2 regions of the Cellulomonas sp. C5510 genome follow, and region 2 is predicted to be linked to the other one. Evidence: predicted binding sites of a transcription regulator. Region 2 holds the regulator's gene; the other holds the start of a gene.

Region 1 (15,972 bases), 310 kb from region 2:
CAGGACGCGCTCGCCGAGGCGGCTCGGGGCCGCACCGTGCTCGTGATCGCGCACCGCCCGGGGGCGGTCCGCACCGCGGACCGCGTCGTCCACCTGGGGCGGCCCGGCACCTGAGGCCGGCCGGCCGCGCTCAGGACGTGCGCGTCGCGACCACGTCCCGCGGGGTCCGCCCGGCCGCGAGGGCCCGCCGCTCGAACCGCGTGACCGGGCGGTGCTCCGGCCGCGGGGCGTAGCCGCCGAGCTCGTTGGTCAGGCCCGGGTCGGCGGCGACGACGTCCAGCATCTGCTCCGCGTACGGCTCCCAGTCGGTCGCGCAGTGCAGCACGCCGCCGATCGCCAGCCGGCTCCGCAGCAGCGCGACGTGCTCGGGCGCGACGATCCGGCGCTTGTGGTGCCGGGCCTTCGGCCACGGGTCGGGGAAGAACACGTGCACCGCGGCGAGCGACCCGGGCGCGACGACCCGGCGTACCAGGTCGAGAGCGTCGCCGTGCGCCACCCGGACGTTGGTGAGGCCCTGCTCCTCCAGCAGCACGAGCAGGTTCGCGACCCCGGGCAGGTGCACCTCGACGGCGAGGTAGTCGCGGTCGGGGTCGGCGGCCGCCATCGCGGCCGTGGCGTCGCCCATGCCGGAGCCGATCTCCAGGACCAGCGGGGCGGTGCGGCCGAACAGCGCGGGGGCGTCGAGGGCCCCCGCGGCCGTCGTGGGCGGCAGGCCGAGCACCGGGTCGTGCACGGAGACGCCGTACCGGGGCCAGAGCCGCTCGAGCGCGTCCGCGCGCCGCTCCCCGAGCGTCGCCCGGCGGGGGTGGAACGTGCGCACGGGCTGCCCGGCGACCTTCTTCGCCTGCCGGAACGCGTCGGCCGCCCGGTCCGCGGCGGGCGGCCCGGCGGAGGACGGGGTCGGATCGGTCGGCACGGCGTCGAGGGTAGCCGCGCCCGCCGGACGTGGCGTCCCGCGGGTCGGCGGCCCTCACGCGGCGGGCGCGCTGGGCTCCTCGTCGGTCGACATGAGCCAGAACCGCTCCCCGAACGGTCCCGTGACCCCGGCGAGCCGCCCGTACGGCGTGTCCGAGGCCGGGGACACGACGGCGCCGCCGAGCCGCACGGCCCGCTCGGTCGCCGCGTCCGTGTCCGTCACGGCGAAGTACACCTCCCAGGACGCGGCGTCGGCGCCGCCCCCGATGCCGCCGACGGCGCGGCCGTCGACCTCGACGGTCGTGTAGCCGAAGCCGGGCGCGCCCATGTCGGTGACCCCGTAGCCGAACACCGCCCGGTAGAACGCGCGGGCCTCGGCGGGGCGCGCCGACAGGTGCTCGTTCCAGATCATCGCGCCGGGTTCGTTCACGACGGTCGCCCCGAGGGTCCGGCCGGCCTGCCAGAGCGCGACGGTCGCCCCCGCGGGGTCCGTCAGCACCGCCATCGAGCCGAAGTCCATGACGGGCGCCACCGGCACCTGCACCCGGGCGCCCGCCGCCACGGCCCGCTCCTGGGTGGCGGCGGCGTCCGCCGCCGCGAGGAAGGTCAGCCACGCGACCGGCTCGTCCTCGCCGCCCGGCATGACGCCGCCCAGCGCCGCCGCGGGCCGTCCGCCCACGAGGCCCTGGCTGTAGAAGCCCGTCCCGGCCGGGCCGACGTCGAACGTCCAGCCGAGCAGGTCGCCGTAGAACCGGCGCCCCGCCTCGAGGTCGGGGACCGTCAGCTGCGCCCAGCAGGGGGTGCCGTCCGCCCAGGGCCGCTCGTGCACGCTCATGTCGTCCTCCGCGAGGCTCGGGGGCGGCGCGGCGTCGCCCCGACGGGACCATCGAAGCAGCCGGCGCCCACACGCGCGACGGGCGCCCCGGCGGCCCGGCGCGCCCTCCCGCGCCGCGGCCGCCGGGGCGCCCCCGCCGGACCCCGCCCGTCAGGCGGCGGTCCGCCCGAGGCCGGCGAACTCCCAGCCGGCACCGCGCCACCGCGCGGGGTCGAGCTTGCCGCGGGCGTCGATGACGCGCGGCGTCGAGGTGAGCCCGGCGAGGTGCCCGGCGTCGGCCTGCACGAACTGGTCCCACTCGGTGAGCACCAGCACGACGTCCGTGCCCTCGACGGCCTCGTCCACCGAGGTGGCGTAGGACAGCGTCGGGAACGACCGCCGGGCGGTGTCCCCGGCCTCCGGGTCGTACACGGTGACCTGGGCGCCGCGCAGGTGCAGCGCCGCCGCGACGTTGAGGGCGGGCGAGTCCCGCACGTCGTCGGTGTGGGGCTTGAACGCCGCGCCCAGCACGCCGATCCGGCGGTTGAGGACGGAGCCGCCGCAGGCCTGCACGGTCATGTCCAGCACCCGCTCGCGCTGGCCCATGTTGATCTCGTCGACCTGCTGCAGCAGGGCGGACGCCCGGTACGCCCCGAGCTCGTTCGCCCGGTGCATGAGGGCGCGGATGTCCTTCGGCAGGCAGCCGCCGCCGAACCCGAGCCCGGCGTCGAGGAACTGGCGGCCGATGCGCACGTCGTGGCCGAGCGCGTCCGCCAGCACGGTGACGTCGGCCCCCGCCGCCTCGCACACGGAGGAGATCGCGTTGATGAACGAGATCTTGGTGGCGAGGAACGCGTTCGCGCTGACCTTCACGAGCTCCGCGGTCGGCAGGTCCGTGACGACGACGGGCGTGCCCTCGGCGACCGGCCCGGCGTAGACCTGCCGCAGCGTGGCCTCGGCCCGGGCGGACGGCCCGCCGAGCACGATGCGGTCCGGGTGCAGCGTGTCCTCGACGGCCTTGCCCTCGCGCAGGAACTCCGGGTTCCACACCAGCTCGACCGGCACACCGGCGGGGGCCTCCTCGGACACGAGCGTGCGCAGCCGGGCGGCGGTGCCGACCGGGACGGTCGACTTGCCGACGATCAGCGCCGGGCGCGTGAGGTTGCGGGCGATCGTCGTGGCGGCGGACTCCACGTAGGCGAGGTTCGCCGCGTGGCTGGTGCGCATCTGCGGGGTGCCGACGCAGATGAAGTGCACGTCGCCCCACGCCGCGGCGGCGGCCAGGTCGGTGGTGAACCGCAGGCGCCCGGTCGCAAGGTGCTTCTCGAGCAGCGGGTCGAGCCCGGGCTCGTAGAACGGCACCTTGCCGGCGGCCAGCGCCTCGACCTTGCCGGGGTCGGTGTCGGCGCCCAGCACCTCGAACCCGAGCTCGGCCATGGCGACCGCGTGGGTGGCACCGAGGTACCCGGTGCCGAAGACGCTGATGCGCAGCGGGGAGTCGCCGGCGGGCTCGGCGGGCAGGCCGTCGGCGTCGGTGGCGGCGGAGAGGGCGGCGGCGGAGAGGGCGGACTCGTGCATGGCGGTGCTCCTCACGGTGGGGCGCTGCGGGCGGGTGCGGGCGGTGCGGCGGGTCACGGGGTCGCCGCCGGGGCGGGCGTGCTGCTGGGCGTGGGCTCCGGTGCCGGCTCGGGCCCGGGGGTCGGCGCAGGCCCGGTGGTCGGCTCGGGCCGGGTGGTCGGCTCCGGGGTGGGGCCGGGCTCCGGCTCCGCGGTCGGCGAGGGCGTCGCCGCCGGCTCCGCGGTCGCGGTCCGGGGTGGTGCGTCGGGTGACGCCGTGGCGGACGCCGCCGCGGCGGTCGGTTCGCCGCCGAACCGGCGCGCCGGGTCGGCGATCCCGGTCCGGAACGCCTCGAGGCTGTTGGCCCGGGAGTCCACGCGCCAGTCGTTCGTCGCGAGCTGGCCGTCCACGTACGTGGTGACGGCGAGGTTGAACCAGGCGAAGCCGATCACGTCGTCGTTGCGCCCGGGGTCGAACCCCTCGAAGAACGACCGCACCCACGCGGGCTTGGTGCCGCCGATCTCGGAGGCGCCGACCTCGGCGAGCAGGATCTTCTTGTCGGTGATCGAGCGGAGCTGGTCGAGCGTCCGGTCGAACGTGTAGGAGAACGTCGAGTCGTTCTCGTCCTTGTAGGGCGGTCGCTGGTAGCCGGAGACGCCGACCCAGTCGACGTAGTCGTCGCCGGGGTACAGGGCCTCGAGGAACGCCGCGGACTGGTTCGCGGTGGGGAGGTTGTTGACGATGTTCGGCGCCCACACCCAGATCACGTAGTCGTTGGCGCCGTTGGCCTCGAAGATGTCGTGCACGTGCTGCCACATGCGCACGTAGTCCCCGACGCCGTTGCCGTTGATCGGCGCCCCGGACCCGGTCTGCTCGGACCACGGGTACCAGACGCCGTTCATCTCGTGGTCGAGGCGGATCGCCAGCGGCAACCCGGTGGCCGCGACGTCGCGGGCGTACTGCGTGAGGTAGGCGTCGAAGCCGCCGTCGATGATCGTCGGCAGGCTGTACTCCGGCTCCTCGACCACGTCGTTCTTCGACCCGATCGGCCGGGACTCCCACGTGAGCATCGGCAGCATCCCGCGCTCCCAGGCGCGGGTCACCGCGTTGGCGCGGAAGTCCTCGTCCCAGCCCCCGAAGTACCCGACCATGTCCTGCGTACGGCCGATGTCCTGCGCGGCGTCGTCGAACGTCGCCCAGTTGAACGGCGCCTGCTCGGTGTACATCCCGACGTAGCGCTCGTCCGGGTCGAGCAGCGCGGCACGGCTCGGGGCGGTCGGCTTGGTGGGCTTCTCCGGCGGAGCGGCGGGGTTCTCCGGCCGGGGTGCCGCGGGGTTGGCGGGCTGCTCGCCCGCGGGCCCGGAGGCCGGCGCGGCCGCGGCCCCGCCGGCTGCTGCGCTCCCGCCGGAGCGACCCGACGAGCCGGACGACCCCGACGACCCCGACGACCCGGAGCGCGACGAGCCCCCCGAGCCGGAGCCGCCGTCGGCGGAGTCGCCCTGGGCGTCCCGCTCGGCCTGGGCGGCGGCGCGGTCCTGCTCGCCCTTCTTGCGGGCGGCCTGCTCGTCGGACAGCACGTCGCGCAGGGCGTCGGACTGCGAGCGGCTGGTCTCGAGCTGCGCCTCGAGCTCGGCGTTGCGCCGCTGGAGCGCGAGCTCGGCGGCGGTGGGCTCGGCGGCGTCCGACTCGTCGGCGCCCACGAGCGAGGACACGGCGGGCGTGTTCCACACCACGAGCGTCACGGCGAGCAGGCCGGCGACGACGGCCGCGGTGGCGAGGCGGGCGCGGACGGTCATCCGGCCCATGGTCGGTGCCCACCAGGCGGCGCCCGAGGACGCGGCGGGGGTGGTCGGTGCGTCAGACATAGAGCAGCGCCTCCAGGGCGAACAGGACCACGGCGATGCCGTACGGGATCGCCGCGAGCGGGTTGAGCCGCCGGCGGGCGGGTGCGGGCGGGGTGGCACGTGCCTCGCGCCGGCCGGCCGCGACCGGCGCGGCCGTGGGCGCCGCCGACGGGGCGGCGTGCCGTGCGGGTGCCGGTGCGGCGACGGCGGTGAGCGGGGTCGTCGCGTCGGCCTCGGCGAGCAGACCGCCGTGACCGGCGACGGCGGGCACCGGGGCGCCCGGACCGGAACCGTGGTCGCGCTGGGTGGGCAGCCCGCCCCGGTCCACCACGTCGACGGGCGCCGGCTGCGACATCAGGCCGAGCTCCGCCTCGAGCGACGGGCGGTGGTCGCCGTCGTCCTCGGCGGTACCGGGGTCGCCGCCGGCGTAGGCACCGGCACGCGTGCCCCACCCGGACGCGTGCGCCATGCGCAGGAACCCGAGCAGCCGCACCGGCATGAGGAAGAACGTCGAGACGATGATGAAGACCGGGAGCCGGAAGAAGTCGCTCGGGACCTCCTGCAGGTGCCGGATCTGCCGGATCGCCATGGACAGCACCGACGACACGACCATCAGGGCGATGACCCAGAACCAGCCCGCCTGCGCGCCGTAGGTCTCCAGCATGGCCTCGTAGAGGTTGACCCCGGTGCCGCTGACGGCCCGGTAGACCCAGCCCGCGATGGTGCCGACCAGGAGGAACGGCAGCACGATGTCCGCCAGGAAGAACACGGCGAGCACCGGGGCGTGCCCGAGCATCCACGGCAGCATCCGCAGGGTGTTGTACTGGCTGCCGCGCGCCCAGCGGAGCTGCTGCTTGAACAGCTTCTTCACCTGGAGCGGGGCGTCGGTGTAGACGAGGCTGGTGTGCTGGTAGACCGTCCGGTAGCCCTGCTTGAGCGTGAGGTTGGTCAGCGTGCGGTCGTCGGACACCTCCAGGAACACGCCCATGAACCGCTGGGTCATGAAGTCGTGCATGACCTCCATGAGGATGTGCCGGCGGAACGCGATGGTGCGACCGGGCAGGCAGCCGACCTGGCCGAGGACGGACTGCGCGGGCATCGAGTAGAGCGAGCGCGAGTTCTCGAGCCAGTCGGCCCAGCGGGTGATCCAGGAGCGCGTGGGTTCGAGGATGCGCTGCCGCGTCGTCACGCCTCCGACGTTGGGGTCGGCGAAGGGCTTGAGCAGCTCCGACAGCGTGCCGGGCGTCCAGACCGTGTCCGAGTCGAGCAGGACGGTGACGTCGTGGCGCGAGAGCTCGGTGCCGATCTTCACGGCGTTGCGCTTGCCCGGGATCGGGGTGTGGACCCACCGGACGAGCGGTGCGAACTCCTCGCAGACCTGCTCGAGACCGGGGTTGGGCCTGCCGTTGATGACGACGATGACCTCGTCGGGGTGCTGCTCGGTCACGCGCGTCAGCACGTCCCGGAACAGGTCGAGCGGCTCGTCGACGACGGGGACGACGACGCTGGTGGTCTCGTGGTGCTCCGCGAACCACGGGCGGTACCGACGGGACAGGCCGACCTTGAGCAGCCAGAGCGCCCACACCAGGGCGGAGAACACGGTGAAGAGGTACAGCTCGGCCTGGTCGTCGAGCATGTGCCGGATCTGCAGGATGAAGATGAACATCGCTCACCTCGGCGCTGGAGGGTGTGGAGCCAGCGGCGACGGTGACGCGGCGGAGGGACGGGGGCAGCGGGGGCGGGGAGGCCTCGGCTGTGACTGGGGACGGCGGCTGGGCGTGACGGGAGTCACCCGTTCGGACGGGTGGCGACGTGGCGTCGGGGTCGTTCCGTGAGTCGGAGGGTGCCCCTCGGGGCGTGGAACCAGCCTGTGGCGCTGCGGCGGCCGAACGCAACTCGCGCGACCGCATTCGGCCCTCGAATGTGATGTGGATCACGCATCGATCGGCCGGTATGTCCCGAAATGCGCAGATCAGAGGTCCGGCAGATCCGACATCGCGGATCTTCCGGACGACCGGTGGACGTCCTGGTCGCGACCGGTGGCGACCGCGTCGGCCGGACGACCCGCGGACGACCGTGGCGTGAACGTCGTCACAACGTCCTCTGACGGCTGTCAGCGTCATGACATGAGATGACAGGGGTCACGAGACGCCGCGCCGCCGGTGCCGCCGCGCCCGTGCCGGGTCCGGTGCAGGCCTGCGCCGGGCGTCGGTGACCGCTCGACGCACAGAGTTGAGCGGAATAGGCTCAACTTCATCCGGGTTGCACCGGACGGATCTGCACGCGGCGACCTGCCCGGGTCGTCCGGACGCCACGCACGGAGGGGAACGTTGGACGCGAAGCTCACCACCAAGTCGCAGGAGGCCATCGGCGACGCCATCCAGCAGGCGTCCGCCGCGGGGAACCCCCAGCTCGAGCCGGCCCACCTGCTGAACGCGCTGCTCGCCCAGGAGGGCGGGGTCGCGAACGGGCTGCTCGACGCGGTCGGTGCCGACCGCCAGGCGCTCGGCCGCGCCGTGCGCGCGATCCTCGTCGGCCTGCCCGCCGCGAGCGGGTCCTCGGTCGCGCAGCCGACCGCCTCCCGCGCCACCGCGACCGCGATCGAGGCCGCCTCCGCCGAGGCCCGCACGCTCGGGGACGACTACGTGTCCACCGAGCACCTGCTGCTCGGCCTGGCCGCCGGGCAGACCGGCGTGGCCGACGCCCTGCGCGCCCAGGGGGCCTCCCGCGACGCGCTGGCCGCCGCGCTGCCCTCGGTCCGCGGGTCGGCGCGCGTGACGAGCCCGAACCCCGAGGGGACGTACAAGGCGCTCGAGCAGTACGGCGTCGACCTGACGCAGCGCGCCCGCGACGGCAAGCTCGACCCGGTCATCGGCCGCGACGCCGAGATCCGCCGTGTCATCCAGGTGCTGTCCCGCCGGACCAAGAACAACCCGGTGCTGATCGGCGAGCCCGGCGTCGGCAAGACGGCCGTCGTCGAGGGCCTCGCCCAGCGCATCGTGGCCGGCGACGTGCCGGAGTCGCTGCGCGGCAAGCGCCTGGTCTCGCTCGACCTCGCGGCGATGGTCGCCGGGGCGAAGTACCGCGGCGAGTTCGAGGAGCGGCTCAAGGCCGTCCTGGAGGAGATCACGTCGTCCGAGGGCGAGGTCGTCACCTTCATCGACGAGCTGCACACCGTCGTCGGCGCGGGCGCCGGGGGCGAGGGCGCGATGGACGCGGGCAACATGCTCAAGCCGATGCTGGCCCGCGGCGAGCTGCGCCTCGTCGGCGCCACGACGCTCGACGAGTACCGCGAGCGGATCGAGAAGGACCCCGCCCTGGAGCGCCGGTTCCAGCAGGTGTTCGTCGGCGAGCCGTCCGTGGAGGACACGGTCGCGATCCTGCGCGGCCTCAAGGAGCGCTACGAGGCGCACCACAAGGTGACGATCTCCGACGCCGCCCTGGTCGCCGCCGCGGCGCTGTCCGACCGCTACATCACGGGCCGGCAGCTCCCCGACAAGGCCATCGACCTGGTGGACGAGGCCGCGTCCCGCCTCCGCATGGAGCTCGACTCGTCCCCCGTCGAGATCGACGAGCTGCAGCGCGCCGTCACGCGCCTGGAGATGGAGGAGGTCGTGCTGTCCGAGGCGGACGACCCGGCCTCCCGCGAGCGGCTCGAGAAGCTGCGCGCCGACCTGGCGGACCGCCGCGAGGAGCTCGCCGGGCTGACCGCGCGCTGGGAGAAGGAGAAGGCCGGCCACAACCTGGTCGGTGACCTCAAGGCCCGCCTGGACGAGCTGCGCTCGACCGCGGACCGCCTGCTGCGCGAGGGCGACCTCGCCGGGGCCGCCCGGCTCCAGTACGGCGAGATCCCGGCCGTCGAGCAGGAGATCGCCGCCGCCGAGGAGCGGGAGCGCGCCGAGGGGACCGGTGGCGTCGAGGCACCGATGATCGCGGACAAGGTCGGCCCGGACGAGATCGCCGAGGTCGTCGCCGCGTGGACCGGCATCCCCGCCGGGCGCCTGCTGGAGGGCGAGACCGCCAAGCTCCTGCGCATGGAGGAGGTCATCGGCGAGCGCCTCATCGGCCAGCGTGCCGCGGTGGCGGCCGTCTCCGACGCCGTCCGCCGGTCCCGCGCGGGCATCGCCGACCCCGACCGGCCCACCGGGTCGTTCCTGTTCCTCGGCCCGACGGGCGTCGGCAAGACCGAGCTCGCCAAGGCGCTCGCGGACTTCCTGTTCGACGACGAGCGCGCCATGGTCCGGATCGACATGTCCGAGTACGCCGAGCGGCACTCCGTCGCGCGCCTCATCGGTGCGCCCCCGGGGTACGTCGGCTACGAGGAGGGCGGCCAGCTCACCGAGGCCGTCCGGCGGCGCCCCTACTCGGTGCTGCTGCTCGACGAGGTCGAGAAGGCGCACCCCGAGGTGTTCGACATCCTGCTCCAGGTGCTCGACGACGGCCGCCTCACGGACGGCCAGGGCCGCACGGTCGACTTCCGGAACGTCATCCTCGTGCTGACGTCGAACCTCGGCTCGCAGCACCTCGTCGACCCGCTGCTCGACCCGGAGCAGCGGCGGGCGGGCGTGATGGAGGCCGTGCGGGCCGCGTTCAAGCCGGAGTTCCTCAACCGGCTCGACGACATCGTCCTGTTCGACCCGCTGTCGCTGGAGGAGATCGGGCGGATCGTCGACCTCCAGGTGGCGTCCCTCGCGGCGCGGCTGCGGGACCGCCGCCTCGTGCTGGACGTCGACCCGGCGGCACGCGAGTGGCTGGCGATCGAGGGCTTCGACCCGGCGTACGGCGCACGACCGCTGCGCCGCCTCGTGCAGCGCGAGATCGGCGACAAGCTGGCCCGGCTGCTGCTCGCGGGTGAGGTGCACGACGGCGACACGGTCCGGGTGACGCGCGCCCCGGACGACGCGGCGGGGCTGGTCCTCACGCGCGGCTGAGGCGTGTGCGGGTGCTGTGCACGACCGGTGCACAGCACCCGCACACCGGCCCGCCCGCGGGCCGGTGACGGCTCCGCGTGCGACCATCGGGGGCCATGGACACCGCCCTCGCCCTGGCCGTCGGCGCGCCCGCGGCCGCGCCCGAGCTGACCGGGCTCGCCGGCTGGGTCGTCGACGTGGTCGACGCGCTCGGCCCCGCCGGAGTCGGGCTGCTGGTCGCGCTGGAGAACCTGTTCCCGCCGATCCCGTCCGAGGTCGTGCTGCCGGTCGCGGGGTACGTGGCCAGCCAGGGCGACATGCACGTCGGCTGGGCGGTGGTCGGGGCGACCGTGGGTGCGGTCGCCGGCGCCTGGGTGCTGTACGGCCTGGGGGTCTGGTTCGGGCGTGCACGTCTGCGCCGGTGGCTGGAGCGGATCCCGCTGATGGAGGTCGAGGACCTCGACCGCGCCGAGTCGTGGTTCGTCCGGCACGGCGGCGCGGCGGTGCTGATCGGCCGCTGCGTCCCGGTCGTCCGGTCGCTGGTGTCCGTCCCGGCCGGTCTGGAGCGGATGCCGCAGGCGCGGTTCCTCGCGTACACCGCGGTGGGCAGCGCCGTGTGGAACTCGGCGCTCGTCCTCGCGGGGTACGTGCTGGGCGAGCAGTGGGAGGACGTCGGCCACTACTCGGACTACATCAACTACGCCGTGTACGCCGCGATCGTGGTCGTCGTGGTGCGCTTCGTCTGGACCCGCCTGCGCCGCCGCAGGCTCGCCGCGCGGGGCTGACCCCCGCGCGGCGGCCCCGTCGTCAGCCGAACAGCTCGGCCATCGCCGACGAGTACAGGTCGGCGCCCTTGATGCGGCTCGTCTCCTCCGCCCCGAGGATGCGGTGCGCACCGGTCTCGTCGACGACCTGGGACGCGCCGCCCGCCCGCCCGAGCGGCAGCACGATCCGCTCCGGCGCGGGGGCGTAGGTGGCCGCGGGCGCGCCGCCCTCGACGAGCGCCCGGATGTTCGCCGCGACCACCGCGGCGTGGTCGCGCGCCGCGGAGGCCCGCTTGGACTCGCGCATGTCGGTGATGTCGCCCACCGCGAAGACCGTCGGGAACCCGGTCAGCGCGAGGGTGTCGTCCACCCGCACCTCGCCGAGCCCGTTGCGGACGCCCGCCAGGTCCCCCGCCAGGTAGTCGCTCGCGGGCAGGTTGCCGTAGCACCGGAACCACATCTGCGCCTCGACCCGCTCGCCGGCCTCGGTGTCGACGACGAACGGCTCGTGCACCCCGACGTCCACCGGCGGCAGGTACCCGAGCCGGGACCCGAACAGGAACTGCACGCGGCCGTCCAGCTGGTCCCGGACGGCGGCGCGCAGCTCCGGCAGGTAGTCCTCGGAGGTGAGCGCGTCGTCGGCCTGGTCCACGACCGTGACCGCCAGGTGCGGGTAGGCGTCCAGCAGCTCGCCCACCAGCTCGAGCCCGACCGCGCCGGCGCCCACGACGAGGACGCGCTCGGCCCGCGCGAGGCCGTCGCGCATCCGGGCGAGGCGCGCCCGCGCGACGCCGGTCTCCGACTCGATGAACTTCGCGGGGAAGGGGTACGAGGTGCCCGTGGCGAGCACCAGGTAGTCGGCGTCGAGGCTCGTGCCGTCCCCGAGCTGCACCCCGCTGGACGTGGCGCGCTCGACGCGCTGCTGCACGACGTGCCCGCGCTGGAGCAGCCGGTCGTAGCCGAAGAACACCCGCGACTCCCACACCGGGTCCACCGCCGCCCGCAGCGCCGCGGAGGCGTGCACGAACGCGTCCTTGGGCTCCACCAGGACGACGTCCGCCACCTCGTCCAGCAGGGACGCGACCCGCGCCCCGCCGTACCCGCCCCCGACCACGACGACCCGTGGTGCTGCCATGTCCGTGCCTCCGTCTCGCCCGTGCCCGGCGGCGCGCCCCGCGCCGCCGGGCACCAGCGTGCCACCCGCCCCGGAGGGCCGACCGGGACGGACGGCCCTGCCCGCCTGCGCGGACATCGGGCCCCGCACGTGACCCCGCCACCCGCCGGGCGTGACCGGCGCCTGTGAGACGCTGGCCCTGGGCGGGGCCCAGCGGCGGGACCCGGCGGGACGCGGGGGGAGCGGCAGATGGTGGTCGACGTGGGACGCGGCTACGCCAAGGGCCGTGCCAAGCGGCGGGAGATCATCGACAGGGCGATGACCCTGTTCGGCGAGGTGGGCTACCGCGGGGCGTCCCTGCGTGAGATCGCCGCCCGGTGCGGCATCTCCCACCCCGGGTTGCTGCACCACTTCCCGACCAAGGAGTCGCTCCTCCTGGCGGTGCTCGAGCACCGCGACGAGGTGGACGGCGTGTGGGGGGTCGCCGAGGACGACGACCCTGTCGACGGCATGCGGCGCCTGGTCGAGGTGGTGGAGCGCAACGTCGGGCGGCGCCCGATCGTCGAGCTCTACGCCGTGCTCTCCGCCGAGGCGACGTCCGCGGACCACCCCGCGCACGACTACTTCCAGGACCGGTACCGCCGGACGCTCGCCGCGGTGCAGGTGGCCTACGAGCGGGCGCGCGAGGGCGGAGCCCTCCGGGCGGACGTCGACCCGGCCACGGCGGCACGGCAGCTCGTCGCCCTCATGGACGGGCTGCAGGTGCAGTGGCTGCTCGACGACGGCGCGACGGACATGGTCGGCGCGGTCCGCGACCTGGTGGGCTCCCAGCTCGTCCGGCCGCTCTGACGCGGCCGGGCGAGCCGGGAGGGCTAGCGCGCGGCGTCGAGCGCCGAGCCCGTCTCCGGGGACGGCGGCACGAGCACGCACAGCCCGGTGCGGTCACCGCGCGCCCACGACGTCTCGCTCGGGGACCAGGCGACCATCCGGTAGCCGGCGGCCTCCTCCGCGCCGGTCAGCGCGCACGCCGCCGACACCCGCGCGGCGGCCGTGTCCCGCCCGGGCCAGGACGCGTCCCGGCCGAAGTCGTACGTCGTCACCACCTGCGCGGCGTGCACGTCGGCGCACGGCACCACGCGCACCCGGTCCACCGGGCCGTCCGCCGGGAGCTCCGCGAGGCAGCTGCCGGTCACGAGCTGCACGGCCCGCGCGTCCACCGGCTCCGCGACGTCCGCGGGCAGCGGCCGCGTGGCCAGGGCGGTGCCGACGCCGAGCGCCAGGAGCGCCGCCCACGCGAGCGTGCCGACGGCCCCGAGCGCGGTACCCGCGACCGCGAGCCCCCGCCCGCGGCGCGCCCCGCCGCGCGTGCGCCGCAGCCCGAGCACCCCGAGCACCAGCGCCGCCGGTCCCACCCCCAGCACCCCGGTGACGAGCGACGCCACCGAGACCCCGTCGGTGGCCGCCGGCGGCGGACCCCAGCCGGGCGCGTAGTACGGCTCGGCGTAGGCGTACGGGTCCGCCACGTCAGTAGCCGGAGCCGTACGGGTCGACGGCGAACTGCGAGAACGCGAACACCATGAGCACCACCCACGCGAGCAGGAACGCCGTGATGACCGCACCCACGACGATCGCCGCGATCGCGAGCCCGCGGCCCTGCGCGCCCGTGCGGCGGGTGCGGCGCAGCGCGGCGATGCCCATGCCGAGGCCCACCGGGGCCGTCAGCCCGACGAGGAACCCCGCGCAGCTGAGGATGAGCGCGGCGATCGCCAGCCCGTCCGTCGCGGGGACGGGGGTGACCCAGGACGGCTGGCCGTACGGGCCGGCGGCGTACGGCCCCGCGGGGTACGGGGCCTGGGCGTACGGGCCCTGGGCGTACGGACCGGCGGCGTAGGGGGTGGCCGTGTAGGGGGCGCTCGCGACCGGGGACGGCGAGCTGCCGTACGGGGCGCCCGCGTACGGGGAGCCCGCGTACGGGTCTCCCGCGTACGGGTCAGCCGCCTGCGGTGCTCCCGGGTACGAGGTGCCCGGGTACGAGCCCCCCGGGTACGGGTCGCCCGCGGACGGCGGGGCCGTGGCGTACGGGTCGGCGCCGGAGCCCCCGACCGCGTACGGGTCCCCGGCTGCGGGGCCGGCGTCCTGCGGCCCGGGCGTCCAGCCGCCCGCGACCGGCGGCGCCTCGGGTGCGCCGTACGGAGAGGCGGGCGTCCACCCCGTCGCCTCGGGCGTCGGGGGCGTGGCGGGAGGCTCGGAGCCGGGCGCGGGCGTGCCGGGGTCGGGCGTCGTCATGCGCAGAACCTAGCGGAGACGCGCGCCGTGCCGGGTCCGCTCCGGGCACCTCCACCCGCACGGTCGCCGGATCGCCCCAGGCGCCCCCGTCGTACCGGCGCCGGGGCCGCCGTCACGCCGCGTCGACGATGTCCAGCACCACGGGCACGTGGTCGGACGGGGCCTTGCCCTTGCGCTCGACGCGCTCGATGCTGGCGCCGGTGACGCGCACCGCCAGCGCGGGGGACGCCCACGTGAAGTCGATGCGCATGCCCTCGTTCCGCGGGAACCGGAGCTGCTGGTAGTCCCAGTACGTGTAGGTGTGCTCGGCCGGCAGGTGCTCGCGCGACACCTCGGTGTAGCCCGCGGCGGCGAACGCGGCGAAGGCGTCCCGCTCGGCGGGCGTGACGTGCGTCCGCCCGGCGAACAGCGAGATGTCCCACACGTCGGTGTCGAGCGGGGCGACGTTCCAGTCGCCGACGAGCGCCACCGGCAGCGCGGGGTCCGCCTCGATCCAGCGCCCGGCCTCCTGCTGCAGGGCCGCGAGCCAGCGCAGCTTGTAGTCGAAGTGCGGGTCGCCCACCTCGCGCCCGTTCGGCACGTAGAGGCTCCACACCCGCACGCCGCCGCAGCTGGCGCCGAGCGCACGGGCCTCGGTGACCGGGTCCTCGCCCCAGCCCGGCTGGCCGGCGAAGGCGTGCTCGACGTCCGTGATGCCGACGCGCGACGCGATCGCGACGCCGTTCCACTGGCTGAACCCGCTCGTCACGACCTCGTACCCGGCGGCCTCGAACGCCTCGCGGGGGAACTGCTCGTCCTTGCACTTCGTCTCCTGCATCGCCAGCACGTCGGTGCCGGTGCGCTCCAGGAACGCGACGACGCGGTCGACGCGGGTCCGGACGGAGTTCACGTTCCAGGTGGCGAGGCGCATGTCCCGCACGCTACCGGCCGCCGCCGACACCCCGTCACCCGGCCGGCCGCGGCAGCCGGAGACAACCGCACGGCGCGCTCCGTAGGGTGGCGGCATGGGAACCGCACTCATCACCGGCGCGAGCGCCGGACTGGGACTCGAGTTCGCGTGGCAGCTCGCCACCGCCCGGCACGACGTGGTCCTGGTGGCCCGGGACACCGAGCGGCTGGAGCGGCTCGCGTCGCAGCTCCGCGCGGCCGCGGGCGTCCACGCCGAGGTGCTGACGGCCGACCTCACCGACCGCGCGGACGTGGAGCGCGTCGCGGAGCGGCTGCGGGCGACCGAGCGGCCCGTGGGGCTGCTCGTGAACAACGCGGGGCTGGGCATCGGGCAGCGGTTCGTCGGCGGCGACCTGGCGCGCGAGGAGGCGGCGCTCGACCTCATGGTGCGCGCCGTGCTCGTGCTGTCCCACGCCGCCGCGGGGGCGATGACGGAGCGCGGTCGCGGCGCGATCCTCAACGTGGCGTCCGTGGCGGCGCTCACCGCGGGCGGCACGTACGCCGCGGCGAAGGCGTGGGTGCGCACCTTCACGGAGGGCCTGGCCGTCGAGCTCGAGGGCACGGGCGTCACGGCCACGGCGCTGTGCCCCGGCCTGACGCGCACCGAGTTCCACGACCGCGCCGGCCTGCGCGCCGCCGAGACCTACCCGGAGATCGCGTGGCTGTCCGCCGACCGGGTGGTCGCGACCGCGCTCGCGGACGTGCGGCGCGGCGCGGTCATCTCGACGCCGAGCCTGCGCTACCAGGTGGCGTCGGGCCTGCTGCGGGCCATGCCGCGCTCGGTGGTGCGCCGCCTGGGCGACGTCCGGCCGGACCGCGA
Region 2 (15,972 bases):
CTGCCGGTACCCAGGCCGGGGCCGGCGTGACGCCCCGGCGCCCCGGACGGGGGACACTGGGAGGCAGCAACCGTCACCGCAGCACCACGAGGAGTCACCGTGCCCCAGGGAACCGTCCGCTGGTTCGACGCCGAGCGAGGGTTCGGCTTCCTCGCGCTCGGCGACGACGCCGAGGACCTGTTCGTCCACGTCTCCGAGGTCGTCGGCCAGGACGGCCCTGCGACGCTCCGCGAGGGGCAGTCCGTCGAGTTCGAGGTCGGCGAGGGCGACCGCGGCCCGCAGGCCCGCCAGGTGCGCGTCACCGGTGACGCCGCGGTGGACGCCGCGCTCGGCGTGCTGGGCACCGTCAGCTGGTACGAGCCGGCCAAGGGCTACGGCTTCCTCACGCCGGACACCGGCGACGGCGAGATCTTCGTGCACAGCTCGGCCATCGTCGGCGGCGGGGTGATCGCCGAGGGCCAGCGCGTCGCGTTCCTCGTCGTCGAGGGGGAGAAGGGGCCGCAGGCCGACCACCTCCTGCCGCTCGGCGCGCACGCCGCCGCGGGCCCGGGCCGCGCCGCGGTGACGGACGACGGCGCCGACGGCACCGTGACCTGGTACGACGCGGGCAAGGGCTTCGGCTTCATCACCCCCGACTCCGGGGAGCAGGACGTCTTCGTGCACGCGCGCTCGCTGCACGGCGACCTGACCGAGCTCGTCGAGGGCGACCGGGTGAGCTACCGCGCCTCGGAGGGCGAGAAGGGCCTGCAGGCCCAGGGGGTCCGGCTGGTCGGGGGCCCGTCCCGAGGCGGCCGCGGCGGTCGCGGCGGGTCGGACCGGCGCGACCCCGGTCGGGGCCCGGCACCGTCCCGCGGCTCGCAGCGGGGCGGCCAGGGTGTCGTCGCGCGCTACGACGCGGAGCGCGGCTTCGGGTTCATCACCCCGGACGACGGCGGGCCGGACCTGTTCGTGCACGTGTCGGTCGTGCGGGACGGCGAGGAGCTCTACGAGGGCGACCGGGTGCGGTACCAGGTGCGCCAGAGCGACCGGGGTCCCCAGGCGGACCGGGTCGACCTGCTCTGACCGGCAGGAGGTCACCGGCCCGCCGGGGCGGTGACCTCCTCGGGCACGTGGCGCAGCAGGTCGCCCGGCTGGCAGTCCCCGCGGTGTTCTCCGAGCCGTCGCCGACGTTCGACCGGGTGCTGGCCGTGCGGGCCGAGCGCCAGGCGATGGTGCGGGACCACCTCGCCTCCGTGACGCCGGCGGACCTGACGGGCGTGCGGCCGAACCCGTGGGGGCCCGACCACCTCGAGACGGTGCTGTCCTGCCTGCACACGATCCTCGACGAGGAGTGGTCGCACCTGCGCTTCGCGCTGCGGGACCTGGACGCGCTCGCGGCGCGCCCAACCGACGCCGACCCGGCCTGACGGCTCCGGCCGGGCGGCTGGTCCGGCCGGGGGCGCGGCCGCGCCGGTCCGAGCCCGGCGTGGCCGCGCCGGGCTCGTCGTGCGCGGTCAGGCGCGGTCAGGCGCCGGGCGACGCCGCCGGCCCACCCGAGGCGGTCACGGGCTCCTCGTCCGGCTCGGGCGCGGCCGCGCGCGTCAGCAGCACCCGGCCCACCCCGGCGACGACGAGTCCCGACACGACGACGCTCAGCAGCGCGACCCGCAGGCTCGAGGCGTCCGCGACCACGCCCACCACGGTCGGCGACACCAGGAACCCGACGCGGAGCAGCCAGCTGACGACGGTCAGCCCGACGCCGGCGGGCAGGCCGGGCAGCTCGTCCGCGGTGTGCATGACGGCGGGCACGAGCGTCGCGACGCCGAGACCCGCGAGCGCGAACCCCGCGAGCGTCGTCGCCAGTGACGGCACGGCGAGCATCCCGCCGGCCCCGACCGCGATCGCGAGGCCGCCGACGCGCGCGACGCGCCGCTGCCCGAACCGGTCGACGACCCGGTCTCCGGTGAGCCGGCCGACGGTCATCGCGACCTGGAGGGCGACGAACGCCAGCCCGGCGGCGGCCGCGCCGGTGCCGACCTCCGTGCGCAGGTACAGGGCGCCCCACGAGGACCCGGCGTCCTCGACGAACGCGCCGCAGGCGGCGAGCACGCCGAGCGCGGCGAGCAGGAGGACGGCGTGGCCCGCGACGCGCCGCCGGGGCGCCGGTGCGGGGGCGTCGGCTGCGGGGGCGTCGGCCGCGGGGGCGTCGGCCGCGGCCCGCTCGGCGTCCTCGGGCCCGCGCAGCAGGAACCGGTGCGCGACGACGGCGACGACCGCGAACACCGCGGACGTGGTGGCGATGTGCGCGGGCAGCGGCACGCCGAGCCCGGCGGCTGCCGACCCGACCAGCCCGCCGAGCACCGCGCCGACGCTCCACAGGCCGTGGAACGCGTTGACGATGGAGCGCCCGTAGAGCCGCTGCACCCGGAACCCGTGCGCGTTCTGCGCGACGTCGATCACGGCGTCGAGGGCGCCCGCGAGCAGGAGCAGCCCGGCCAGCGCGGCCCAGCTCCCGGCGAGAGGCACGAGCGCCACGGCGACCGCGAGCGTGACCAGGCCGGACGACGCGACGGCGGCCGACCCGAGGCGCTGGATCAGCAGCGGCGCGAGCAGCCCGGCCAGCAGGGCGCCGAGCGGCATCGCGGCGATCGCGGTGCCGAGCGCGGCGTTGCTCAGGCCGAGGTCGGCCTTCACCTCGGGCAGCCGCGGCACGAGGTTCGCGTACAGCACGGCGTTGACCAGGAACACCATCGAGACGGCGACGCGGGCGCGCCGGGCGACCGGCGTCACGACGGCTGCTGAGGGTGCTGCAGGGGAGGCGGGCATGGGGCTCCGGCGGTGGGTCCGGGTGCCGGCGTCGGCGCCCGCGGGCGGGGTGCGTCGTCGAGCGTACACACGATGTGTACGCTCGTACACATGAGCGATCGCGACTACTTCGCCGGCGACCCGCGCACCAACCGCGAGCGGATGCTCGCCGGTGACCTGTACATCGCGGACGACCCGGAGAGCGAGCGCATCGCGCGCCGGGCGACCGTCCTGGTCGAGGAGTACCGGCTGGCCGTGATCGCGGCCGACGACGCCCGCGCCCGCCGCGTGCTGACGGACCTGCTCGGCTCGCTCGGCGAGGGCGCGTTCATCAAGCCGCCGCTCGCCGTCGACTACGGGGAGAACCTCCACGTGGGCGCCCGGACGTTCGTGAACTCCGGCCTGACGGCGCTCGACGTCGCGACGATCACCATCGGCGAGGACTGCCAGATCGGCCCGGACGTGCAGCTCCTGACCCCCACGCACCCCCTCGACCCGCAGCCGCGGCGCGACAAGCTCGAGGCCGCCGAGCCGATCACGCTCGGGGACAACGTCTGGCTGGGCGGCGGCGTCATCGTCTGCCCCGGGGTGACCATCGGGGACGACACGGTGGTCGGGGCCGGTGCCGTCGTCACGCGGGACCTGCCGGCGGGCGTCGTGGCCGTCGGGAACCCGGCGCGCGTGGTGCGGCGCCTCGACGAGCCCGGCGAGCAGGTCTGAGGTGGCCGCCGCCGGGCAGCCCCGCAGGCGCCGGCACGACCCCGACCGGCGCGACCGCATCGTCGAGACGTGCCTGGAGGTCATCGGCGCGGAGGGCGTCGCGGGCACCTCGACCCGTCGCATCGCGGCCGCCGCGGACGTCCCGCTCGGGTCGATCACGTACCACTTCGCCGACGTCGACGCCTTGCTGCACGAGGCGTTCGAGCGGTTCGCGACGCGCGTCAGCGACCGGTTCGAGGCCGCGATGGCGGGCGCCGCGACCCTCGACGAGGCGCGCGCCGCCGTCGTCCACCTCATCGGCTCGGACGTGCTCACCGACCCCCGCGAGCTCGTCCTCACCCACGAGCTCTACACGCTGGCCGCCCGCGACCCCCGGTACCGGCGCCTGACCCACGCCTGGATGGCCCGCAGCCGCGCCGCGCTCGAGCGGCACTTCGACCCGCCGACCGCCCGGCTGCTGGACGCCCTCATCGAGGGCCTGTCGATCCACCGGGCGCTGGACACGGAGCCGCACGGCATCGCCGAGGTGGAGCGCGCGGTCGCGCTGGTGACCCGGGCGCCGTGACCGCGCCCCCGGCACCCACCCCCGGCGGCATCCCCTCGGTCGTCCGGGCGGGTCCGGCTCCCCCTGCGGGGTGACGTGACCGGACCCTTCGGTGGTGCGGCGCGGCCGCCGGGACCGGCCCGGGAGCCGATGTCCCGGGGGGTCGCCGCTTCCTAGCGTCGAGGGCATGACGACCCTGACCGGCACCCCCGCCCCTCACGCCCTCCCGGCCCCCCGCGCCCACCCGGCCCCCCACGCCCACCCGGCCGCGTACGCGGACTCCGGGTCCCGGCCGGCCCACCCCGGTCACGCGGCCCGGCGAGTCCGCGCCTCCCGTCCCTCCCGTCCCTCCCGTCCCCGGCGGCACGCCGTCGCCCTGGTGCTCGCAGTCGTGGCGGTAGCCGTCGCCGCGGCGCTCGCGCTCCAGGCCCTCGCGCCGGGAGGCGACCGCAGTGCCGGCACGTCGCAGAACGGCTGGCCCGAGATCACGTCCGGCGACGACCCCCGCCTCGTGCGGCTGCCCTGGGTGACGGGCCGTGTCCTGGGCGGCGACGTCGCCACCGTCCTCGGGTACGTCGCGGAGCGGTTCGACGCCGAGGTCGAGCCCGTCGACCCCGACGCCTCCTGGGGCTGGGCCCACCGCCCGGTCCGCGGCGGGACGACGCTGTCCAACCACGCCTCCGCCACGGCCATCGACCTCAACGCCCCCCTGCACCCGCTGGGCGTGCGCGGCACGTTCACGGACGAGCAGGTCGCGGCGATCCGGGCGATCCTCGCGGACGTCGCGCCCGCGGTCGCCTGGGGCGGCGACTACGCCGACCGGCCGGACGAGATGCACCTGGAGATCGTCGGGGACCCGGACGTGGTGGCGGAGGTCGCGGCGCGGCTGCGCGGCTGAGCGCGCGCCAGCGGGGGCGGGTCCCTCCAGCGTCGCGCCACGCCGCTGGATGCAGTCCGTCATGAGGGGCACCGTGCCGTCGGAGTCCTGATCTCGTCGATGAACAGGGCCATCGCGATCGCGCACTCGCGGAGCGCTGGGACGACGCCGGCCACCAGGTCCTCGAGGTCGAGCTCGACGTCTCCGGACGAGGCCCGGTCCGGGGGACGACGCCGTCCTTCCTGGTCGGCCCTCATCTGCCGCGGCAGCGGAATGCTCCGCCGCCGTCCAGGGTTGAGCCAGATGGACTCAAGTTCGCCCGCGCCGAGTTGCCACAGCGCCCGGAGCGACGCAGACTTGAGCGCAGCAGGCTCAAGGCGACCGGCCCCGCTCCGGGGTGCGCGGCGCCGGACCCACGCAGCACGACGAAGGAGCGACAGACATGGCACGAGCAGTCGGCATCGACCTGGGCACCACCAACTCCGTGGTGGCCGTCCTCGAGGGCGGGGAGCCCACGGTCATCGCCAACGCGGAGGGCGCCCGCACGACCCCGTCGGTCGTCGCGTTCTCCAAGACCGGCGAGGTCCTCGTCGGTGAGGTCGCCAAGCGGCAGGCCGTCACGAACGTCGACCGCACCATCGCGTCCGTCAAGCGCCACATGGGCACGGACTGGACGACCGAGATCGACGACAAGACGTACACCGCGCAGGAGATCTCCGCCCGCGTGCTCGGCAAGCTGAAGCGCGACGCCGAGGAGTACCTGGGCGAGCCGGTCACCGACGCGGTCATCACCGTCCCGGCCTACTTCAACGACGCCGAGCGCCAGGCGACGAAGGACGCGGGCCAGATCGCCGGCCTCAACGTCCTGCGCATCGTCAACGAGCCCACCGCGGCGGCCCTGGCCTACGGCCTGGAGAAGGGCAAGGAGGACGAGCTGATCCTCGTCTTCGACCTCGGCGGCGGCACGTTCGACGTCTCCCTGCTCGAGGTGGGCAAGGACGACGACTTCTCGACCATCGAGGTCCGCGCGACCTCCGGCGACAACCGCCTCGGCGGCGACGACTGGGACAACCGGATCGTCGACTGGCTGGTCGGCCAGGTCAAGAACTCGACCGGTGTCGACCTGTCCAAGGACAAGATCGCCGTCCAGCGCCTGCGCGAGGCCTCCGAGCAGGCCAAGAAGGAGCTGTCGTCCGCGACCAGCACCAACATCAGCCTGCAGTACCTCTCGATGAGCGAGAACGGCCCCATCCACCTGGACGAGAAGCTCACCCGGGCGCAGTTCCAGCAGATGACGGCCGACCTGCTCGAGCGGACCAAGGCGCCGTTCCACGCGGTCATCCGCGACGCGGGCATCAAGGTCTCGGACATCGACCACGTGGTGCTCGTCGGCGGCTCCACCCGCATGCCGGCTGTGGCCGACGTCGTGCGCGAGCTGACCGGCGGCAAGGAGCCCAACAAGGGCGTCAACCCGGACGAGGTCGTGGCCGTCGGTGCCGCGCTGCAGGCCGGTGTCATCAAGGGCGACCGCAAGGACGTCCTCCTGATCGACGTGACCCCGCTGTCCCTCGGCATCGAGACCAAGGGCGGCGTGATGACCAAGCTCATCGAGCGCAACACGGCCATCCCGACCAAGCGCAGCGAGATCTTCTCGACCGCCGAGGACAACCAGCCGTCCGTGCTGATCCAGGTGTTCCAGGGCGAGCGCGAGTTCGCGCGGGACAACAAGCCGCTCGGCACGTTCGAGCTGACCGGCATCGCGCCGGCGCCGCGCGGCGTCCCGCAGATCGAGGTCACCTTCGACATCGACGCGAACGGCATCGTGCACGTGTCCGCCAAGGACCGCGGCACCGGCAAGGAGCAGTCGATGACGATCTCCGGCGGCTCCGGCCTGCCGAAGGACGAGATCGACCGCATGGTCAAGGAGGCCGAGGCGCACGCCGCCGAGGACAAGAAGCGCCGCGAGGAGGCCGAGACCCGCAACTCCGCGGAGCAGCTCGTCTACTCCACGGAGAAGCTGCTCGCCGACAACGACGACAAGCTGTCCGACGACGTGAAGACCGAGGTGACGTCCGCCGTCGGCGACCTGAAGAAGGCGCTCGAGGGCGACGACCTGGCCGAGGTCACCGCGAAGCAGGCGGCCCTGGTGACCGCCAGCCAGAAGATCGGCGAGGCGCTGTACTCGGCGAACCAGCAGGCGCCCGCGGGCGACGCCCCGGCGGACGGCGCGGCGGGCTCCGGCGCGTCGGCGCAGGACGACGACGTGGTGGACGCCGAGATCGTCGACGACGAGAGCGAGAAGAAGTGACGGACGAGCCCACCCCGCAGGGGCGTGACCCGGAGGACGCCCCGCGCGTGACCGACAAGCGCCGCATCGACCCGGAGACGGGCGAGCTGCGCGAGCCGACGCCCGAGGAGGCGGTGCTGGCCGAGGCGGAGGACGCCGCGACCGCAGCCGAGGAGACCGTGATGCTGGAGGGGCTGGTGGAGGCGCAGAAGCTGGCGGCCGAGCGGCTGGACGAGCTCCAGCGCCGGAACGCCGACTACTACAACCTCGAGCAGCAGTACTCGGCGTACGTCAAGCGGTCGAAGTCCGAGGCCCTCACGGCCCGCGACCAGGGCGTGGCGTCCGTCGCCGAGGCGCTCATCAGCGTGCTCGACGACATCGAGCTGGCGCGCCAGCACGGCGACCTGGTCGGGCCGTTCGCGTCGATCGCGGAGAAGCTCGAGGGCACCCTCGGGCGGTTCGGCATCGAGCGGTACGGCGCGGCCGGGGAGCCGTTCGACCCCACGGTGCACGAGGCGCTCATGCACGGGCACTCGGCAGACGTCTCCGAGCCGACCGTGCAGCAGGTGCTGCAGCCGGGCTACCGCATGGGCGAGCGCATCATCCGCGCCGCCCGGGTGGCGGTCGTCGACCCGGAGGCGTGACGAGCAGGATGAGGGCCCGGCCGCGTGACCGCGCGGCCGGGTCCCGCCCGGCCCGGGCCCTGACGCGGGCCAGGACCGGTGGAGCAGAGCGGAGGGAGGCGTCGTGAGCGGGCAGGACTGGCTGGAGAAGGACTTCTACGCCGTGCTGGGCGTCCCCAAGGACGCCGACGCGGCCGCGATCAAGAAGGCGTACCGCAAGCTCGCCCGCACCATGCACCCGGACCACAACCCCGGGGACGCGGTCGCGGAGGCGAAGTTCAAGGAGGTCGGCGAGGCGTACGCCGTGCTGTCCGACCCCGAGCAGCGGCAGCAGTACGACCAGCTGAGGGCCATGGCCGGCGGCGCGCGGTTCCGCGCGGGTGCGGGCGACCCCGGCAGCGCGCAGGCGGGCGGGTTCGAGGACCTGTTCGGCGGTGTGTTCACCGGCGGTGGCTCACGCGTGCGGTTCCCGCAGGGCGGCGGTGGTGCCGCGGGCGGTGCGGGCGGTGCCGGCGGGTTCGAGGACCTGCTCGGCGGGCTGTTCGGCGGCGGCGGAGGCTTCGGCCAGACCCGCGCCGCGCGGCGCGGCGCCGACCTGTCCGCGGTGACCACCCTGCCGTTCCGGCAGGCCGTCGAGGGCTCGACCGTCGCGCTCGGCGTCGAGGGCCGCACCGTCAAGGCGCGGATCCCCGCCGGCGTCCGGGACGGGCAGAAGATCCGGCTGCGCGGCAAGGGCCGGCCCGGTGAGCACGGGGCGCCCCCCGGCGACCTCGAGGTCACCGTGCGGGTCACGCCGCACCCGGTGTTCGCGCTGGACGGCAACAACCTGCGCGTCACGCTGCCGGTCGCGTTCGACGAGGCCGCGCTCGGCGCCGAGGTGCCCGTGCCGACGCTCGACGGCGGCACGGTGCGGCTGAAGATCCCGGCCGGCACGCCGTCGGGTCGCACGCTGCGCGTCAAGGGTCGCGGCGTCACCACGACGTCCGGCACGGGAGACCTGCTGGTCACCGTGCAGGTGGTCGTCCCGCAGCGGCTCAACGCCGCCGCGAAGGAGGCCGTGCAGGCGTTCGGCATCGCGACGTCCGGCGAGGACCCGCGCGCCGAGCTGCTGGCGCGCGCCCAGGAGTGAGGCACCGCCGGGCGCCCGGGGCCTGACGGTCCCCGGTGTCCGGCGCCCGACGGCAGGAGGTGGTGGGGATGGTCTCGGAGGACGCGCAGGTCTACGTGATCTCGGTCGCCGCCGAGCTCGCCGGCATGCACCCGCAGACCCTCCGGCAGTACGACCGGCTCGGCCTCGTGCAGCCCGGTCGCACGCGCGGCCGGGGGCGGCGGTACTCCCTGCGGGACATCGCCACGCTGCGCGAGGTGCAGCGGCTCTCCCAGGAGGAGGGTGTCAACCTCGCCGGCATCAAGCGCATCCTCGAGCTCGAGTCCGAGGTCGAGCGGCTGCGCCGGCAGGTCGAGTACCTGCGGGCCTTCGCCGAGCCCGGACGGCGCGTGTTCACCGCACACCCCTCCGGCGACGTTGTGGCGATGGGACCGCTCGGACGCAGCCAGCGCCGGTCCGCCGCCTCCGCCGAGGACCCGCGAGCCGCCGGGGCGCGCGGGGCGATCGTGCTCTGGCGGCCGTCCGGGCGCTGACGCGCGACGTCACCCGGCGCGGTCCGGGCGAGGTCGCCTACGGTGGCAGGCGACGGGCTGGACGGACGAGGCGGGCACCATGCGAGGCAGGACCCCGGCGGCGGGCGCCGCGCTGCTCGTGGCGGTCCTGACGGTGCTCGGGCCCGGGCCCGCAGCGGCGGCGACCGTCGACGGAGGAGGCGGTGCGGCGGTCGGGAGCGGAGCCGCCGGCGGCACGGCGGACGGTACCGCCGCGGGCGGCGGGTCGGGCGGCGACGCCGCGGCACCCGAGCCCGTCCCGACGCCCGAGCCCACGTCGACCCCCGCGCCGACCTCCGCGCCCGCGCCGACGCCCGACCCCAGCCCGTCCGGGGAGCCGGAGGCGACGCCGACGCCGACCCAGGCACCCGCACCGCAGCCAAGCCCGAGCACGCCGGGGTCGCCGGGGCCCTCGCCCTCGCCGACGTCCGTCGTCCCCGAAGGATCCGGGACGGACGACGAGCAGCCCGCGCCCGGACGGCGCCCCGCCACGCCGCCCGCGGTCACGACGGCCGCCACGCCGTGGGGGCAGCTGCTCGGCGCGCTGGCGGTCGTCCTGGCGGGGGCCGTCGCGGTCGTGGTGCTCTCGGCGCGCCGGCGGGCTGCGGCGGCCGCAGCTGCCGCACACCGCGGCCCGGCGGCGGGCTCCGCGTCGTCCTCGCCGCCGTCGGTGGCTCCCACGGGCGGAGCCCCGGGCCCGGAGGATGTCCTGCGCCTGATGGTCACCGCCGGCGAGGCGATGATCGACGCCGGGCACACGGTGTCCTCGGTCGCCGAGACGCTCGACGACATCGCCGCGGCGCACGGCGTCCCCGGCGCGGAGACGGTCGTGCTCCCCACGGCGCTGCTGGTGTCGGTGCCGCAGGGGTCGACGGTCGCCACCGCCGCGGTGTCGACGGGTCGCCGTCCGCTCGACCTGTACCAGGTGGACGACCTGGCCGACGTGCTGCGCGACGCCGCCGCGCCCGCGGACGCCGCCGCACCCGCGGCCCCGGGGGCGCTGGTCGACCGGATCGCGGACCTGCGCGTCGCGCCGCGGCCGTTCGGGCCCGTGGCCCGGCTCGCCGGCTACCTGCTGCTGTCCGTCGGCCTCGCCGCGCTGCTGGGCGGGTCCTGGGTGGACCTGCTCGTGGCGGGCGGGCTGGGCGTGGCCGTCGGGGCGGTGCAGCTCGCCGTCCCGCCGCTGTCCAGCGGTCCCCAGGTGGCGCTCACGATCGCCGCGGCGTTCGGGGTGGCGCTCGCCGTGCTCCTGCTCGCCCGCGTCGTGCCCGGGCTCGGCGTGCTGCCGTCCGTCGTCGCGCCGCTCGCGCTGTTCCTGCCCGGCGGTCTCCTGACCACCGGGGTGATCGAGCTCGCGGCCGGCCAGATGCTGTCCGGCGGCGGGCGGCTCGCCGCCGGGACCATGCAGCTCGCCCTCCTGGCCGGCGGGATCGTCAGTGCCGGAGCCCTCGTCGGAGTCCCCGAGCTGGACCTCACGGCGTCGTCCCAGCCGCTCGGGCCGCTCGCACCGTGGGCGGGCGTCGTGCTGTTCGGCGTCGGGACCGTCGTGTTCCGGTGCGGTCGGCCGCGGACCACCGGCTGGGTCGTCCTGGTGCTCGCGGTGGCCTACGGGGCGCAGGTGGTCGGCGGGACACTGCTCGGCGGGGTGCTGTCGGCGTTCGTGGGCGCGCTCGTCATGACGCCCGTGGCGCTCGCCGTCGCGCGGTTCCCGTCCGGCCCGTCGCCACTCGTGTCGTTCCTGCCGGCGTTCTGGATGCTCGTGCCCGGTGCCCTCGGCCTGGTCGGCGTCGCGACCCTGCTCGACGGCGGGAGCGGCGCGCTGTCCACCCTCGTGTCGACGGCGGCCACCATGCTCGGGATCGCCCTCGGTGTGCTGCTCGGGCTGTCGGCGTCGCGGGCGATGCCCGGCCTGCCGCACCGGCGCGGCGGCGACGGCCTGCCCGGCACAGCCGTCGTGGGACGGCGGGTGCCCGTCGGCGGCGAGGGACCCGTGGCACCGCGCGCGGCGGCCCGGACGGACCACCGGTACCCCGCGGACGGCCCCGACCACGCCCCGGGCGCCCCGGAGACGCCGGCCGACCCTGAGGCGCCTCGGGTCTGACGCGCGCGCGGCGCACGAGCGGCCCGGGGCACGTGGGCACCGGCACCGCGGCACTCGGGCACCGCGGCACCCGGCGCCCCGGCCGCCCGGCACCCCGGCACCCCGGCCCTCTGGCCCTCTGGCGCTCCGGCGCTCCGGCGCCGCCGCACTCGGGCACCGCGGCACCCGGCGCCCCGGTGGCTGTGATGGTGATCGGATCCGTTCGCGCGGACACGCCGGGTGTGTCGGGTCGGGGGGATCCGAACGGGTGCGGGGGTGGGGGTGGAGGGCGTCGCGCGGGGGTCGGCGGGGACCCGCGACACGCCGGCGGGCGCGACACGCCGGACGCGGATCACGTCCGCGGCAGGTCCGCGGCGCGTCGTCCACAGGTGGACCCCGGTGTGGGTGGACTGGGGACGACGAAGGGGTCCCTGTGGACGACGCAGCAGGTCCCGCGGGTCGCCGCCCGGCGGGCTGTGTGTCAGTGGTCGGTCGTAACCTGTGGATGAAGCCGGACACCACGGCTCCGTGCACAGCCTGTGGAGAACGACACGCGTGTAACACCAGCACTTGTGGTCCCTTGCCGGGCGCACCACTAGGTGTAGTGTTCTAACTCGCCGCTCGACGCGGGCCCCGGCCACCCGGGAGACCCGCCGACGCGGCCCAGGACGAGCACCAGCAGTGCGGGGCGGGCGCGGGGGCGCACGTACCAGCGAGGCCTTCACACCGGGGAGACACGATGACCATCACCGTCTACAGCAAGCCGTCGTGCGTCCAGTGCAACGCGACGTACCGCGCCCTGGACAAGGCCGGGCTGGAGTACGAGGTCGTCGACATCACCGAGGACGCCGACGCCCGTGACTACGTCATGTCGCTCGGCCACCTGCAGGCGCCCGTCGTCGTGGCGGACGGCCACCACTGGTCGGGCTACCGCCCCGACCAGATCAAGGCGATCGCCGACCGCGCCGCGGTCTCCGTCGCCTGACGTCGCCGCCCGCCGCCCGCTGACCCGGGCGGCCCGGCCGCGACCCTGCACGATCCACGATCCGACCGGGGCGAGGGGGATCGACGAGCCATGAGCTCACTGGTCTACTTCTCCAGCGTCTCGGAGAACACCCGCCGATTCGTCGACAAGCTGGACATCGACGCCGCGCGCATCCCGCTCCGCCCGACGGAGCCGTTCCTCCGCGTCACCGACCCCTACGTGCTGGTGGTCCCGACGTACGGGGGCGGCAACGAGGGCGGCGCGGTCCCGCGGCAGGTCGTGAAGTTCCTCAACGACGCATCGAACCGTTCCCTCATCCGCGGCGTCATCGCGGCGGGGAACACCAACTTCGGCGCTGCCTACTGCATCGCCGGGGACATCATCGCCGCGAAGTGCCAGGTCCCGTACCTGTACGCCTTCGAGCTCATGGGAACGACCGAGGACGTCACGCGCGTCCGAGAGGGATGGGGACGATTTTGGCAGCGACAGTCACGGATGCCGGCCTGACCGACGGCACGCAGGTCGTCACCATCACGCCCGAGATGGACTACCACTCGCTCAACGCGATGCTGAACCTGTACGGGCCGAACGGCGAGATCCAGTTCGACAAGGACCGGGAGGCGGCGCGGCAGTACTTCCTGCAGCACGTCAACCAGAACACCGTCTTCTTCCACGACCTCGAGGAGAAGCTGGACTACCTGGTCACGAACAAGTACTACGAGGCCGAGGTCCTGGCCCAGTACGACCACGAGTTCATCAAGCGGCTCTTCAAGCACGCGTACTCGAAGAAGTTCCGGTTCCAGACGTTCCTCGGCGCGTTCAAGTACTACACCTCGTACACGCTGAAGACGTTCGACGGCAAGCGGTACCTCGAGCGGTTCGAGGACCGCGTCGCGATGGTGTCGCTGACGCTGGCGGCCGGTGACGAGACGTTCGCCCTGCAGCTCGTCGACGAGATCATCTCCGGCCGGTTCCAGCCGGCCACGCCGACGTTCCTCAACCTCGGCAAGGCGCAGCGCGGCGAGCCCGTGTCCTGCTTCCTGCTGCGCATCGAGGACAACATGGAGTCGATCGCGCGCGGCATCAACTCCGCCCTGCAGCTGTCGAAGCGCGGCGGCGGCGTGGCGCTGCTGCTGTCGAACATCCGCGAGCACGGCGCGCCCATCAAGCACATCGAGAACCAGAGCTCCGGCGTCATCCCCGTGATGAAGCTGCTCGAGGACTCGTTCTCGTACGCGAACCAGCTGGGTGCGCGCCAGGGCGCCGGCGCGGTGTACCTGCACGCGCACCACCCCGACATCATGCGGTTCCTCGACACCAAGCGGGAGAACGCGGACGAGAAGATCCGCATCAAGACCCTGTCGTTGGGCGTCGTCATCCCGGACATCACGTTCGAGCTCGCGAAGAACAACGAGGACATGTACCTGTTCTCGCCGTACGACGTCGAGCGCGTCTACGGGGTGCCGTTCGCGGACGTCAACGTCTCCGAGAAGTACCGCGAGATGGTCGACAACGGCGAGATCCGCAAGAAGAAGATCAACGCCCGCGACTTCTTCCAGACGCTCGCCGAGCTGCAGTTCGAGTCCGGCTACCCGTACATCCTGTTCGAGGACACGGCGAACCGCGCGAACCCGATCAAGGGCAAGATCACGCACTCGAACCTGTGCTCGGAGATCCTGCAGGTGTCGACGCCGTCGACCTTCAACGAGGACCTGTCCTACGCCGAGGTCGGCCGGGACATCTCCTGCAACCTCGGCTCGATGAACATCGCGCTGGCGATGGACTCCCCGGACTTCGGCCGCTCGGTCGAGACCGCGATCCGCGCGCTGACCGCGGTGTCGGACCAGACGGACATCGAGTCGGTGCCGTCCGTGAAGAAGGCGAACCGCGGCGGGCACGCCATCGGCCTCGGGCAGATGAACCTGCACGGCTACCTGGCGCGCGAGCACATCTACTACGGGTCCGACGAGGGCCTCGACTTCACGAACATCTACTTCTACACGGTGGCGTACCACGCGATCCGGGCGTCGAACCTGCTGGCGAAGGAGCGCGGCCAGGCGTTCCTCGGCTTCGAGGACTCGACGTACGCGTCCGGCGAGTACTTCGCCAAGTACGTCGAGGGCACGTGGGAGCCGCGCACCGCCCGGGTACGGGAGCTGTTCGCGACGGCCGGCGTGCACATCCCGACGCAGGACGACTGGCGGGCGCTGGCGGAGTCGGTGCGCGAGCACGGGCTCTACAACCAGAACCTCCAGGCGGTCCCGCCGACGGGCTCCATCTCGTACATCAACAACTCGACCTCCTCGATCCACCCGATCGTGTCGAAGATCGAGATCCGCAAGGAGGGCAAGATCGGCCGGGTCTACTACCCCGCGCCGTTCATGACCAACGAGAACCTGGACTACTACCAGGACGCGTACGAGATCGGCTACGAGAAGATCATCGACACGTACGCCGAGGCCACGCAGCACGTGGACCAGGGCCTGTCGCTGACGCTGTTCTTCAAGGACACCGCCACCACGCGCGACATCAACCGGGCCCAGATCTACGCCTGGCGCAAGGGCATCAAGACGCTCTACTACATCCGCCTGCGGCAGATGGCGCTCGAGGGCACCGAGGTCGAGGGCTGCGTGTCCTGCATGCTCTGAGCGACCGGCGCCGGCCGTGCCTGCGGGCCCGGCCGGCGCGTCGGTCCCGGGGTGCAGGATGGGGAGCAGGACGTCGCGGGCCCCGGCCCGCAGCCGCGGTCGGCGCGGCGAACCACGACACGACGATGGAGCAGTGATGGCGGAGAAGCTGAAGTTGATCGACCGCGTGCAGGCGATCAACTGGAACCGGCTCGAGGACGACAAGGACCTCGAGGTCTGGGACCGGCTCACGGGCAACTTCTGGCTGCCGGAGAAGGTGCCGCTGTCCAACGACATCCAGTCGTGGGCGACGCTCACGGAGACCGAGAAGCAGATGACCACCCGGGTGTTCACGGGTCTGACGCTGCTCGACACCATCCAGGGCACGGTCGGCGCGGTCTCGCTGATCCCCGACGCCCTGACCCCGCACGAGGAGGCGGTGTACACCAACATCGCGTTCATGGAGTCGGTGCACGCCCGCTCCTACTCCTCGATCTTCTCGACCCTCATCTCCACGCGGGAGATCGACGAGGCGTTCCGCTGGTCGGAGGAGAACCCGAACCTGCAGCGCAAGGCCGAGATCGTCCTCAACTACTACCGGGGCGACGACCCGCTGAAGCGCAAGGTCGCCTCGACGATGCTCGAGTCGTTCCTGTTCTACTCCGGCTTCTACGCGCCGATGTACTGGTCCTCGCGGGCCAAGCTCACCAACACGGCCGACCTGATCCGCCTGATCATCCGCGACGAGGCGGTGCACGGCTACTACATCGGCTACAAGTTCCAGAA

The links. Region 2 encodes HspR, which represses chaperone genes until heat shock. Its sites were predicted from a motif close to AAGTTGAGTCNNNNNGACTCAACTT; they were not measured.
Region 1: the regulator HspR is predicted to act here: its motif matches at 7,360-7,384, upstream of clpB (ATP-dependent chaperone ClpB).

Annotation. Positions count from the first base shown of each region.
Region 1 covers NZ_CP081862.1:3,518,142-3,534,113, reverse strand. Annotated here, with positions in the region: gene cydC (thiol reductant ABC exporter subunit CydC) at 1-114, shown strand, start outside; gene trmB (tRNA (guanosine(46)-N7)-methyltransferase TrmB) at 131-916, opposite strand; gene K5O09_RS16265 (VOC family protein) at 971-1,750, opposite strand; gene K5O09_RS16260 (UDP-glucose/GDP-mannose dehydrogenase family protein) at 1,901-3,166, opposite strand; gene K5O09_RS16255 (glycoside hydrolase family 26 protein) at 3,361-5,151, opposite strand; gene K5O09_RS16250 (glycosyltransferase family 2 protein) at 5,144-6,796, opposite strand; gene clpB (ATP-dependent chaperone ClpB) at 7,461-10,061, shown strand; gene K5O09_RS16240 (DedA family protein) at 10,157-10,825, shown strand; gene K5O09_RS16235 (FAD-dependent oxidoreductase) at 10,848-11,939, opposite strand; gene K5O09_RS16230 (TetR/AcrR family transcriptional regulator) at 12,168-12,767, shown strand; gene K5O09_RS16225 (DUF4190 domain-containing protein) at 12,791-13,441, opposite strand; gene K5O09_RS16220 (DUF4190 domain-containing protein) at 13,443-14,204, opposite strand; gene K5O09_RS16215 (exodeoxyribonuclease III) at 14,317-15,114, opposite strand; gene K5O09_RS16210 (SDR family oxidoreductase) at 15,209-15,972, shown strand, end outside.
Region 2 covers NZ_CP081862.1:3,832,711-3,848,682, reverse strand. Annotated here, with positions in the region: gene K5O09_RS17600 (cold-shock protein) at 100-1,062, shown strand; gene K5O09_RS17595 (DinB family protein) at 1,110-1,406, shown strand; gene K5O09_RS17590 (MFS transporter) at 1,504-2,805, opposite strand; gene K5O09_RS17585 (sugar O-acetyltransferase) at 2,896-3,504, shown strand; gene K5O09_RS17580 (TetR/AcrR family transcriptional regulator) at 3,506-4,069, shown strand; gene K5O09_RS17575 (M15 family metallopeptidase) at 4,236-4,946, shown strand; gene dnaK (molecular chaperone DnaK) at 5,368-7,233, shown strand; gene K5O09_RS17565 (nucleotide exchange factor GrpE) at 7,230-7,856, shown strand; gene K5O09_RS17560 (DnaJ C-terminal domain-containing protein) at 7,960-8,964, shown strand; gene K5O09_RS17555 (heat shock protein transcriptional repressor HspR) at 9,033-9,476, shown strand; gene K5O09_RS17550 (threonine/serine exporter ThrE family protein) at 9,556-11,595, shown strand; gene nrdH (glutaredoxin-like protein NrdH) at 12,314-12,559, shown strand; gene nrdI (class Ib ribonucleoside-diphosphate reductase assembly flavoprotein NrdI) at 12,650-13,066, shown strand; gene nrdE (class 1b ribonucleoside-diphosphate reductase subunit alpha) at 13,036-15,207, shown strand; gene nrdF (class 1b ribonucleoside-diphosphate reductase subunit beta) at 15,344-15,972, shown strand, end outside.